DNA from 2 places in the Pseudoalteromonas mucoides genome. Region 2 is predicted to be linked to the other one. Evidence: riboswitches for the same ligand, from Rfam matches in the RefSeq annotation. Region 2 holds a riboswitch; the other holds the start of a gene.
What was found. Region 2 has a riboswitch for cobalamin ahead of AAEU30_RS18320 (ABC transporter ATP-binding protein). Riboswitches for the same ligand answer to the same signal wherever they lie in the genome.
Positions count from the first base shown of each region.

Region 1: it holds a riboswitch for cobalamin, as region 2 does, so the genes downstream of both, AAEU30_RS14295 (TonB-dependent receptor domain-containing protein) here and AAEU30_RS18320 (ABC transporter ATP-binding protein) in region 2, are expected to answer to the same signal.

Region 1 is NZ_JBMMUC010000012.1:135,614-142,250, forward strand. Features, by position in the region: gene cgtA (Obg family GTPase CgtA) at 1-514, shown strand, start outside; gene folA (type 3 dihydrofolate reductase) at 587-1,078, shown strand; gene AAEU30_RS14285 (DUF3718 domain-containing protein) at 1,158-1,535, shown strand; gene AAEU30_RS14290 (hypothetical protein) at 1,630-1,836, opposite strand; cobalamin riboswitch at 1,896-2,048, shown strand; gene AAEU30_RS14295 (TonB-dependent receptor domain-containing protein) at 2,083-3,930, shown strand; gene msrA (peptide-methionine (S)-S-oxide reductase MsrA) at 4,028-4,564, opposite strand; gene AAEU30_RS14305 (efflux RND transporter permease subunit) at 4,693-6,637, opposite strand, start outside.
Region 2 is NZ_JBMMUC010000019.1:34,357-40,993, forward strand. Features, by position in the region: gene AAEU30_RS18305 (adenosylcobinamide-GDP ribazoletransferase) at 1-156, opposite strand, end outside; gene cobT (nicotinate-nucleotide--dimethylbenzimidazole phosphoribosyltransferase) at 160-1,221, opposite strand; gene AAEU30_RS18315 (FecCD family ABC transporter permease) at 1,221-2,231, opposite strand; gene AAEU30_RS18320 (ABC transporter ATP-binding protein) at 2,215-3,036, opposite strand; cobalamin riboswitch at 3,128-3,248, opposite strand; gene AAEU30_RS18325 (histidine phosphatase family protein) at 3,281-3,898, opposite strand; gene nqrM ((Na+)-NQR maturation NqrM) at 3,987-4,199, opposite strand; gene AAEU30_RS18335 (FAD:protein FMN transferase) at 4,284-5,315, opposite strand; gene nqrF (NADH:ubiquinone reductase (Na(+)-transporting) subunit F) at 5,413-6,637, opposite strand, start outside.

The DNA.
Region 1 (6,637 bases), on a different contig from region 2:
TCCAGGTCTAATTGAAGGTGCCTCAGATGGCGCAGGCTTAGGTATTCGATTCTTAAAACATCTAGAGCGTTGCCGTGTATTACTACATATTATCGACATAATGCCTGTTGATGGTTCTAGTCCTGTTGATAATGCGTTTGCCATTATTAATGAGTTACATCAATATAGCCCTAAACTTGCAGAGAAGCCGCGCTGGTTGGTGTTTAATAAGATTGACTTACTTCCAGAAGATGAAGCACAAGCATTGTGTGAACAAATTGCAGAAGAGCTAGGTGAAGAAACAAATATTTACCGTATCTCAGCTGTTAATAAGCAAAATACACAAGCACTTTGTCACGATATCATGGCGTTACTTGATAGTATGCCTAAAGAGAAGTTTGTACCAATCGAAGATGAAGAAGTTGAATTTAAGTGGGATACCTACCATAAAGATGCAACTAAAAATAGCGATGATGATGATTGGGAAGACTGGGACGAAGATGACTATGATGTTGAAGTTGTCTACGAACGTTAGTAGCGTATAGATTTTAAAAAGGAGCTGATGCTCCTTTTTTCTTGTTTAGTTATAAAGTATTAGGTGATTACTGTGAAGATTTCAATGATTGCAGCCATGGCGAACAATCGTATTATTGGCCAAGATAATAAAATGCCTTGGCATTTACCTGCTGATTTACAGCATTTTAAAAGTGTGACTATGAGTAAGCCAGTGATCATGGGTCGTAAAACATTTGAGTCGATCGGTCGTCCATTGCCAGGCAGAAAAAATATTATTATTAGTCGTAATGCTCAATACAGTGCGCAAGGGATTGAAGTAGTAACATCGCCAGAAGAAGCGTTATTGCTGGTTAAAGACTGTGAGGAAGTGATGATTATTGGTGGTGGAAATATCTATCAGCAGTTTTTATCACAAGCAAGCACACTGTATTTAACTTTTATAAATCTTGATGTTACAGGAGATACTCAGTTTCCTGACTATGAAAAAGTTGCTAATTGGCAGGTGGTTGAAGAGCAAATTAATAACCCTGATGATAAGAATTTACATCAGTATAAATTCGTAACCTTGGATAAAGTTGAGTAACATTATTGCGCTTAAACTTATAGATTGGTACAATAATAACCAACAAGCGTAGGTAAAAAGTATTACTCAAGGGTGTCAAATGGTTAAATTATCAACATTGCTAGTTGTTACTGCTGTTATTTCTGGTTCGGTGGCTTTTAGCGCCCCGGTTAAAGCTGATGATCAATTAGCTGTGTCAATTTGTGAGTATATCGCGGCAGACGATAAAAACCGTCTTCGCAGTAAGCTAAAAAGCTCTCGTGTAAAAATTCGTAATATTTATGATGCAGTTTTATGTAACGGTAACAATTTATTACGCCATGCAATTGCTAGTAATGCAGTTGATGCGGGTGAATATGTAGTTAAAAATCTATCTAAAAGCTCATTATCAGATGGTGCCGATATAGCCTGGGCTGAATCAAATGGCCATGGCGGTTCTGCACTTATTCCAGTAATTAAAGATCGTGCTGGTTTATAAGTTAAAAAGCTAAAATAAATCATAAAAAACCGCACTTGTTGCGGTTTTTGTTTTTTAGTATTAAAAAATAAGAATGAGTTCGAATGTAGTTGCTTTAAAGTAAAGTCATGCTACTATTTTTCGCCAACTCGCCAACTCGCCAACTCGCCAACTCGCCAACTCGCCAACTCGCCAACTCGCCAACTCGCCAACTCGCCAACTCGCCAACTCGCCAACTCGCCAACTCGCCAACTCGCCAACTCGCGCCTTTTATAAGAAATAACCAACTCGCTAATTTAGCTTTAGATGTATAGCCGTCCATTGACATTTATCCTTAAAATATTCACAATAGCGACCTATTTTCAAGGTGCTTGCTAAATACATCAGTATAGGTTTCAAGGTATTGAAATTTGTAGCAGGATAATCGGGAAGTTGGTGCATGCTCATGATGAACATAATCCCAACACTGCCCCCGCAACGGTAATGTGCTTTAAAGCACAGAGTCCGGAGACCGGCCTTGAAACAAACTTACTATTACTTGTGCGGTGGGCACGGGTCAGGGGATATCATGCTAACTAAATCTACTCTAGGCGTAGCAATCGCTGCTGCGTTATCTTTTTCTGTGTCAGCAGAGCAACCAATTGAACGTATTACAGTAACAGCAAATAAATTTGAGCAATCAATTACTGATACGCTGGCTACCGTTGATGTTATCGAGCGTATTGAAATTGAAAAAAATAATTACCGAGACCTACCGTCAATATTAAACACGATTGCTGGTGTAGATGTTGTACGCAATGGCGGTTTTGGCCAAAAGGCCGATGTATTTGTTCGTGGTGCGAGTGCTAAATATACCTTAGTGTTAGTTGATGGCGTAAGAGTCAGTGACGCAAGCTCTGGTAGTGTGTCGTTGACCAATATACCTGTAAACAGCATTGAACGAGTAGAGATAGTTAAAGGGGCTAGAGCTGCTATTTATGGCTCGGATGCAATTGCTGGTGTTATTAATATTATAACTCGTAAGGCTAGCCGAAATACGCTATCTGCGACATTGGGTAGTGATAGTTATGAAAACTATCAATTAGCAGGTGGGGTTGTAAAAGACGCCGTTACTTTTAATTACAACTTAGGTTATGAAGATACCGATGGCTATGATGTAACAGGTAAAGATCCATCACTACCAGTCACTAAAGATCATGATGACGACGGCTATACTAATAAAAATGTAGGCTTTAACTTAGCTTATCGAACTGAAAGTGCAGGTGAATTTAGTGTACTAAGTCAGTATAGCGAAGGCCAAGGCGAGTATGATAACGCTTTTGGTAATGATGCCTATGATTTTGAGAACTACACTGCACAACTAGGTTGGAACCAAAGCTCAGCTATTTATACCCAAAGTGCCTCTGTGAGTATTTCACAAGAAGAAAATATTCAAACAGGCACAAATGTAGAGCAAATTTATAGTACTGAACGTGTTGAGTTTGAATACAGTGGTTTGTATGCCCTAACAGACACCGTAGAGCTTACCGGTGGCGTTAATTTTTTAAACGAAGACTTGTCTGAATCCTCAGCTACATCATCTGAACAAGAGCGCGATAACAATGCTCTCTTTGTAGGTGTATTTTACGATGATGAAACTTGGTTAGGTAATGCAGTAGTCAGAACCGATGATTACGACTTTCATGGCCGTGCAAACACCTATACAACAGCTTTAGGTTATAAAGCAAACCAGTATGTTACGTTACGTTTAAGTCATGGCACGGCTTTTAGAGCGCCATCACTGATTAATGCATTTGTCACTGATAGCCCATGGTATTTACCAAACAATGATATTAAACCTGAAGAGTCAGTTAATAATGAATTTGGCGTTACTATAGATACGCAATGGGGTCGTTATGATATTGCTATTTTTGACAATAAGATCGATAACTTAATCGACAACAAGTATGATGCAGACACTGGTAAGTATGTAGCAACTAATATTGATAAAGTATCTATGCAAGGTGTTGAGTTATCAGCTGATTTTGAAGGTTTTGGATTTCAACATAACATCAACTTAAGCTTATTAGACGCTAAAGATGAAACAACTAATACAGATTTACCGCGCAGACCATCTGAAACATTTAATTATACCCTTGGCAAAAGCTGGGGCGATTTTGACGCTAATATCGCAATGCAATACCGCTCTTCGCGCCCATCAATCGCTTATTATGATACTGAATTGGCAGCTTATACAGTGTTCAATATAGCTGCAAATTATCAATTATTGGATGAATTATCATTTCAGGCTCGAATTGAGAATATTACAGATAAAGAATATTTTACGGCAGGTACTGGGTTTGCCGCTAACGGTGAATTACTTGGTTACAATGCAGCAGGACGACAGTTCTTTGTCGGTGCAAGCTATCAGTTTTAACTACATCTAGTGGACTGAACTTTGGTTAATCACCCCCCCTAAATATAAAGCCCGTTATGGATTAATCCACAACGGGCTTTATTATTTATTTGAGCATCTAGCCTTTTAAAAACTGCTTATAGTCTTTTTCAAAACGTTGTAACTTGGGTGCAATTAATATGCTGCAATAACCTTGTTCTGGGTTTTGCTCATAGTAGTCTTGATGATATTGCTCAGCTGGGTAGAAAGTGGTTGCAGGGCTTACCTCAGTGACTATTTCTTCACGTATCTGGCTTTGTAGTTTAGTAATGTAATCTATGGTTTGGATACGCTGCTCATTATTGTGGTAATACACCACACTGCGATATTGTGTGCCAACATCGTTACCTTGGCGGTTTAATTGCGTTGCGTCATGTAAGGTAAAAAACATAGCTAATAAGCGCTCATAGCTTATTTGAGAGCGATCAAATTCAATATTTACCACTTCTGCGTGCCCTGTTAGGCCTGTACATATCTGTTGGTAAGTTGGTTCATCAGTTTCGCCCCCTGTGTAGCCTGAGCTTACATGAGTAACGCCTTCCACGCGCCTAAATGCAGCATCAATACACCAAAAACAACCGCCGCCAAATGTTGCCGTTTCAATTGCTTTGCTCATTACTTACTCCATAAAACGTTAAATAGCGAATATGCCTAGCCTATCAGAAGAACGAGTAAGGTGGTTTTTTATTTCTTGAAAACAAAAGAGAAGCGCTGATATATGATTATATCAGCGCTGAATATCGCTTAAAGTTCTTCTTTGAGTGGTTTGTCTGCTTCTTGTTGGTTAAGTTTTTGCTGTAAAAACTCAGGTGATTGCGTATTACGAGCTAATGCATAATATGCTGCTGGTACAACAAATAATGTCAGTACTGTAGCGACGATAACCCCAGTAAATACAACCACACCAATTACCATACGGCTCTCAGCGCCGGGGCCTGATGCAAGTACCAATGGCACTGCGCTCATTACTGTGGTGAGTGATGTCATGATAATAGGGCGCAGGCGCTGACTTGCTGCTTGTACAATTGCTTCACTAAACTCAACACCTTTATCACGCAGTTGATTGGTAAATTCAACAATTAAAATACCATTTTTAGCGCTTAAACCAATTAACATGACGATGCCGATTTGGCTATAAATATTAAGCGTAAGGCCTGCCGCCCATAAGCCAAACATGGCGCCCATTAAGCCCAGTGGTACTGTGAGCATAATTACAAATGGGTGCATAAAGCTTTCAAATTGAGCTGCTAACACTAAAAAGGTGACCGTCAGTGCTAAAATAAACACATAGGTCATTGCAGAAGCCCCTTCGTAAAATAACTGTGACTCACCTTTATAATCAATCGCACCATCAATATCATTTTCTTCGGCAGCGACTTTATTTAAAAAGTTAAGCGCTTGTTCGAGCGTATAACCCTCAGCAAGGTTTGCACTTAATGTTATCGCACGCATACGGTTGTAGCGATTCAAACGTGATGCTGTTGCTTCTTCTTTTAGGCTGATTAAGCTATCCAGTGGGACCAATTCCTCACTGCGTGATTTTAAATAAATATTTGAAATATCGGTAGGGTTTGCAAAATCAGCTTTAGTCCCTTTCAAAATGACATCGTACTCTTCACCACGATCGATAAAGGTGGTAACACGACGTTGTCCAAGCATTGTTTCAAGAGTGCTTCCAACATCAGACACAGACACACCTAAATCGGCTGCTTTGTTTTTATCAATACTGATTAAGAATTGTGGAAACGTTTCTTTGTAATCATGGTCTATACGCACTAACCCTGGATTTTTCTCTGCGCGTTCAATTATACGGTCGCGCCAATCAGCTAATTGATCGTAATCGTTACCTTGTAGTACAAATTCGATAGGTCGAGAGGACCCCCCTCCGCCAATACCGCGTCGCATGATAGCAAAGGCACGTACATCGGTGACTTCAGTCATTTTACCACTGATTTCATCCATTACTTCCCAGGTTGAACGTTTACGCTCATCCCAATCAGCCATGCCAACAATAGCAACACCGCCACTGCCGCCCCAGCCAGGAACGCGAATTAGAACGCGGCTAAGCTCTCCCGATTCAGAGTAGGGCATTAAGCGCTCTTCGATCTTTGCCATATTAGCAGCATTGTTCTCATAGCTTGCGCCTTCAGGAGGGCTCATCATTATAAAGAAGGTACCACGGTCTTCTTTAGGGGTTAGCTCTGATGGTATTTGCTGGAACAATAAATAACTAGCAAAACCAGCAAGCAATAAAGTTAATGTCAGGCCACCAGAGCGGGTCATATTTGAGCGCAGTGAGTTTTGATAGCCTTGTTCTATTTTACTGAATAAACGGTCCATCCCTTGGTTAAATTTACTTGGCTTATCAGAGTGTTTTAATACTTTAGAGCACAAAGCCGGAGAGAGCGTTAAAGCCGTAATACTAGAGAAAAATACCGCAGCGCTTACGGCCATAGCAAATTCAGTAAATAGAGCACCAATACGCCCATCCATAAATACTAAAGGTACGAAAACCGAAATAAGTACGAGTGTGGTGGCAATAATAGCAAAGCCAACTTCACGAGCACCTCGGTAGGCCGCCAATAGAGGAGGCTCTCCAAGCTCTATACGACGGTGAATGTTTTCAAGCATTACAATGGCATCGTCTACAACCAAGCCAATCGCAAGCACAAGTGCAAGCAAAGTTAGT
Region 2 (6,637 bases):
TACTAAACCAAGCCCTAATCCTACTAACGCAAAGTAGCGGCTGGCTTGATTTAAGTGCTGCGATGTTACCTCAAAACGAAGTGTTACCGGGATGCGGGTTAAAAAACTAACAGCCAATTGTAGCAACTGCCATTGCGTGATACGTGCTTGGGTCATCACTTACACCACATCATCTACAGCGGCGTCGGCAAAACTTGCCATTTGATTATAAAAACCGATCGCACTTTGCAGTAAAGGCAAACTTAATGCAGCGCCAGTCCCTTCGCCCAAGCGCAAAGCTAATTGCAATAATGGTTTAACCTCTAAATGGGCTAACATTTTACTATGGCCTTGCTCATTTGAGTTGTGCGTAAAAATAAAATACGCTTTTACATTGGGATTAATTGCAATCGCGACTAAAGCTGCGGCGGTACAAATAAAACCATCAACCAGTACCACCATTTGCTGTTCAGCAGCGCTAAGCATAGCGCCCACAATATGCACAACTTCAAAGCCACCAAGCGCTGCAAGCAAGCTGATTGGATCATCTAGGTGAGTTTTATGTAACAACAGTGCTTGCTCCACAACCTTTACTTTACGCGCAACCACCTCATCACTTACCCCAGTACCTTTACCCACGCATTCACTGGCAGGGAGTTTAAGCATTGCCGCCATAATAGCGGCTGCACTGGTGGTATTACCTATGCCCATCTCCCCCAAGGCTAGAGTATTACAGCCACTCTTTTTAAGCTCTAATACAAGTTTTTTTGCATTGCTAAACCCTTGTTGTACCTGCTCGGTACTCATAGCCATGTGTTGATTCAACGGCTCGGTGATATCCCCTAAACGACAATCACGAATGTCCGTGTTAGGTACTTTCGTTAAAGTACCGCAATCTGCTATTTCAAGCTGCCAGCCTAGCTGATTGCAAAACACATTAATTGCCGCGCCGCCAGCAGCAAAATTAGCCACCATTTGCGCTGTAACGTCGCTGGGGGCAATTGACACTCCTTGCGCTGCAACACCATGATCGCCAGCAAACACGATTAATGTAGGCTGTTTTATAGCTGGCTGAAAATCTAAAAATGCACTTTGAGTATCAATATATTGACTGAAAATAGTCACCAATTGCAGTGCTAGTGGTTCAAGTAGACCCAGTGCACCAAGCGGCTTAGTTTTGTGATTAATTTTATCGCTTATCAGCGTATCAAATTGCGTGTTCAACGGTTTAACAGAATGCATTATTGATACGCCTTTTTACGAAAACACAGCAAAGATAAAAAGAACACACTACCAATGGCCGAGGTGATCACCCCAATTGGTAGCTCTTGGTTGCTCATCACAATACGCGAGAGCACATCCACCCAGACCATAAATGTACCACCAACGAGTGCTGTCATAGTAAGACCTGTTAAGGTTCCCTGGGATACGAAAAAACGCACTATATGGGGTATCATCAAACCCACAAAACCAATCCCGCCACATAACGCCACCAAGAGCGCTGTAATTAACGAACTTAACACCAGCATTAGCAAACGAAAGCGTTGCACAGGAATACCTAAGGTCGCGGCACTCTCATCACCCAATAACATGGCATTGAGTTGACGTCTAAAACTCATTAATAAAATGATACAACTGAAGATGGCTAAAGCGGGTAACCAAAGTGCTTGCCACTGCGCTCTTGCAAAGCTACCTAAGGTCCAAAATAATATTGCGGTAATCGCTTGAGGGTCACTAAAATAAAGCAGTAAGCTGGTAAATGCGCTGAATAAAAACGACAGTGCAACCCCTGCCAGTAGCATTGTTTCAACCTGAGCTGACGCTCTACGCCCTGCAATAAATACCAATAGGCACATGGTCAGCATACTGCCTACAAATGCAGCCAGCGACATTGAAAACCCAGCACTGATACCAGTGAAGGTAATAAAACACACCACACCAAATGAAGCACCAGATGAAATACCAAATAAATAGGGGTCAGCCAGTGGATTACGGGTCACGGTTTGCAAAATTAGCCCTGCAATTGCAAGTCCTGAGCCTGCTAAAAATGCCAATAACGTACGCGGCAAACGTAGCTGCCAAATTATCCGCTCAATAAACGAATCACTACCTTGGCCAAACCACTGTCCAATTACGCTGTGGTAAACATCAATAAACTTACTAGGGGCAGCACCAAAGCTCAATGCGACGAAGATGCTCAGTACACTTAATACCATAGTTAGCGGTAGTAATAGGTTATTTTTCAGTTGCATGAAGCGCTCCTGATTGATAACCATAAAAATACGTTATATGCGGAATGGATTGCGCTGTACTTTGCGGGTGGCTGGATACTTGAGCACACACGCCAAATACATCGCTTAGCATTTTCTCTGTTATAACCTGCTCTGGTGTGCCCGATGAAACGATTTCACCATGGTCGATAACGAATAACTCATCACACAGGCTGGCTGCTAAATTTAAATCATGAAACGATGCCAACACTGTTACACCGAGTGATTTGGCTAATTCCATTAATTGAATTTGATATTTTACGTCAAGGTGGCTGGTAGGCTCATCCATAATCAAAAGCTGTGGCTTTTGCACTATGGCACGGGCAATTAAAGCACGTTGCTTTTCACCACCGGAGAGCGAATCAAACGCTTGGTTAGCATGCTCTATTAAGCCTACTTGTTTTATCGCTTGGTGAATTAGCTGCTTATCACTTTGTGTGGTGCCACTAAAAAGACGCTTATGCGGAGTAAGCCCAAGACTGACCACATCATACAAAGATAGATTAAATTGTGAGGGTGTTTCTTGCAGAACCACGGCAACTTGCTTAGCAAAATTATCCGCGCTTAATTGCCAAATATCATGTGAACCAAGCAGTACTTGACCACATGTAGGTTTATTAAACCGATAAAGACAACGCAATAAACTCGACTTACCCGCACCATTAGGCCCAAGCAAGCCAATAAACTGGCCTTGCTCAATGCTGATGTTTATTTTTTTTAGAATAGCTGTATTAGCAACAGTCCACGATAAATCGTCGACGGTAAGAAGCGCTGTTGGTGTCTGCAATGTTTATCTCTGCTAGCACGCGAAAACCCAATGCAGTAAACACAAGCAAATGCTTATGAAAAAGATGAGTTTACCCGCTCAGTTATTTAAGTTGATTTAACGTATTTAGTATCTGACTTATCACTAATGTGACTTACAGTTGCGGGAACAGCTGAGGACTTGCACCTCATTCCTAAATACCCCTCTATTATGAGCAGGTGAGTTTATATTTCAATTAATATCTTTCTAGATGGCTAAAAACAGCCTAGAAAACAATTTTAGGCCAAGCTTCACCTTGTTCATCAATGTAAACATCAACACAAATAAGTCCGGCATAAGGGATTGAAAATACATTTTGGCTAATGAGTGACTCACGAGGGAGCTGACATACTATCGCCAACAACTGCTTAATAACACCAGCATGCGTTATGACTAAATGCGCTCCTGTATTGGGTGTGCTGATCATCGCCAATAACCCCTGCCACCAAGTTTCAACTCGGCTATAAAACGCGTTCATGGATTCGCCATTGGGGGGCGTAATTTGCCAAGGGTTTTGCCAAAAGTCTCCGATTGTCGGTGAGCTACTTTGTTGCCAAAGCACTTCATAACTTTGCCCATCCCAATCGCCAAAATCATACTCTGCGATTGCACTGTCAATGTTGAGCGGGAGTTGGCGAGTATTGGCAAGCTGTTGAGCAAATAATTTACAACGCTTTAAAGGAGAGCTTGTTACAGAGGTGATATCACAAAGCCCAGCAACTGCATCTTCTAACTGCTGAACACCTTTTTTGCTCAACTCAAAGTCGCTACGCCCAGCTAATACATTTTGCTGCTCAAGCTCACCGTGACGTAAAAAGTACACTTTAGTTGAAAATGGCTGCATAGCTGACCTACATGGTGAATAGTTAATCTTTTAAAGCCACAAAAAAAGCGCCAAGGTGAAGGGCGCTTTTTACTCACGTCTATCGAGCTTATAAAATTTGGTTTTCTTTCCAAACTTGCTCTTTTGCCATGCGCTTTTTACGTTTGTCACATGGGTCATCACAATCGCAGGCTTTATCAATGCCTACTGAACCTAGGCCACCACAGCTACTAGCCATAGATTTTTTCTGCATTATCATGCCAATGGCCATTGCTGCGACAATTAAAATAAGTAAACCAAAAGTAAGAAGAAAAAGTGACATTGCTTAGCCCCTATTGTTCAGCAATTAAAAAGTGCTTGATGCTAACCATCAAGTTGAGTGCATTATAAACGTATTTAAACCATGCTACAAATAGGGTTTAAATGCTGGGCTTGAATAAGTCACTAAACCATCCTTCGATTTAGCTATTAGATAGACCGCTAAGTCATTTTTTTCTGCATAGGCTTGAGCTTTATCCATCCCCATAATAGTTAATGCAGTAGCAAGGCCATCAGCTGTCATTGCTGAAGGGTGCAATACGGTAACTGATACTAGATCATGACGACTTGGCATACCGGTAACTGGATCAATTAAGTGGCTGTAAGTCACACCATCCATTTCATAAAATATACGATAATCACCCGATGTCGCCATACCATTATTACCTGGCGCTAAAATATGGTGCACCTTGCGTGTGCCAGGCTCCGCGTCTGGTTGTTCAATCGCTATGCGCCAATCCTGTTCGTTAGGCTTTTTACCTGCAATGCGCAGCTCACCACCAATTTCTACCATATAGTTAGTTAAACCATGGCTTTCTAGTAGCTCGGCAACTTTATCAATACCATAGCCTTTTGCAGTTGATGAAAACGAAAGCTCTAAGCCGTCAATCGTTTTCGCTAACCCCTGCTCAGTTAGTTTTAATTTATCAACGCCAATTTTAGCAATCATGCTAGCTAATGCTTCGTCCGTTGGGCGTTTAGTTGGTTTTTTATCTGGACCAAATCCCCATAAGTCAATCAAGGGTCCCATTGTCACATCAAGCGTTTTAGTTGACTCCCCTAAGCGAATTGATTCGCTCACCACCGCTCTAAAGTCACTGCTAATTGGCATGACTTCACCGGCAGCTAAACGGTTAAATTGGTTGATTTCTGACTCTTTAATATAAGTCGACATTGATAGGTTAATATCTTTTAACAGCTCGGTAATTTCAGGTAGTAAATTCAATGTATCGAGCTTTTCTTGCTTAGCAAATACTTTAATGTGATAAGTAGTGCCCATGGTTTTACCTTCAAGGTAAAGCTCTTTAGGTTCATCACTTTGGCCACAGCCAGATATAAGTAAAGTGAAGGTAAGAAAAAATAAGGCAATTAATGCCTGCGGGTGAAAAACTCTAATCATGGCAGCCTACTTTAAATTTTGAAATAAAAAAGCCTCGTAACAAGTATTGCTACGAGGCTGATATTCTAACCAAAACTAAACTGTTTTGGTATCAGTGTTAGCCACCGAAATCATCTAGTAAGATATTTTCGTCTTCAACACCTAAGTCTTTCAACATTGTGATAACAGCTGCGTTCATCATTGGAGGACCACACATGTAGAACTCACAATCTTCTGGCGCTTCGTGATCTTTAAGATAGTTCTCAAATAACACGTTATGGATAAAGCCAGTGTAGCCTTCCCAGTTATCTTCAGGTTGTGGATCTGAAAGTGCTGTATGCCATACGAAGTTATCATTTTCAGCCGCTAAGCCGTCAAAATCTTCTACGTAGAACATTTCACGTTTAGAACGTGCACCATACCAGAAACTCATCTTACGCTTAGAGTTTAAGCGTTTAAGTTGGTCAAAGATATGTGAACGCATTGGCGCCATACCAGCACCACCACCTACGAATACCATTTCAGCGTCAGTTTCTTTCGCGAAGAATTCACCAAATGGACCAGAGATAGTTACTTTATCACCTTCTTTAAGTGACCAAATGTACGATGACATTTTACCACAAGGCAAGCTTAAATCTCTTGGCGGCGGCGTAGCAATACGCACGTTAAGCATGATGATGCCTTCTTCTTCTGGGTAGTTAGCCATTGAGTAAGCACGAATTGTTTCTTCGTCTACTTTTGACTCCAGTTTGAAGAAACCAAAATGGTTCCAGTCGCCACGGTATTCCTCTGGTACATCGAAATCAGCGTATTTAACGTGGTGCGCTGGGGCTTCAATTTGAATATAACCACCGGCACGGAACGGTACTGACTCGCCATCAGGAATTTGTAGCTTAAGCTCTTTGATGAAGGTTGCTTTGTTATCGTTAGAAATAACTTCACAATCCCACTTTTTAACACCGAAAATTGACTCTTCAAGTTCAATTTCCATGTCGTTTTTAACATTTACCTGACACGCTAAACGACAGCCTTCACGGGCTTCACCTTTAGAGATGTGATCAAGTTCTGTTGGTAAGATATCGCCGCCACCTTCTTTGATGTGAACACGACACTGACCACAAGAGCCACCGCCACCACATGCAGATGATACGAAAATACCTGACTCAGATAGCGCACCTAATAGCTTACTACCTGCTGATGTTTTAATGGCTTTATCTGGATCGCCATTTACGCCGATGATGATGTCACCGCTTGCAACTAACTTAGATTTAGCACCAATGATGACTAAAACTAGTAGTACAACGATAGCGATGAAAACACCAACGCCTAAGAAAATCTCATAA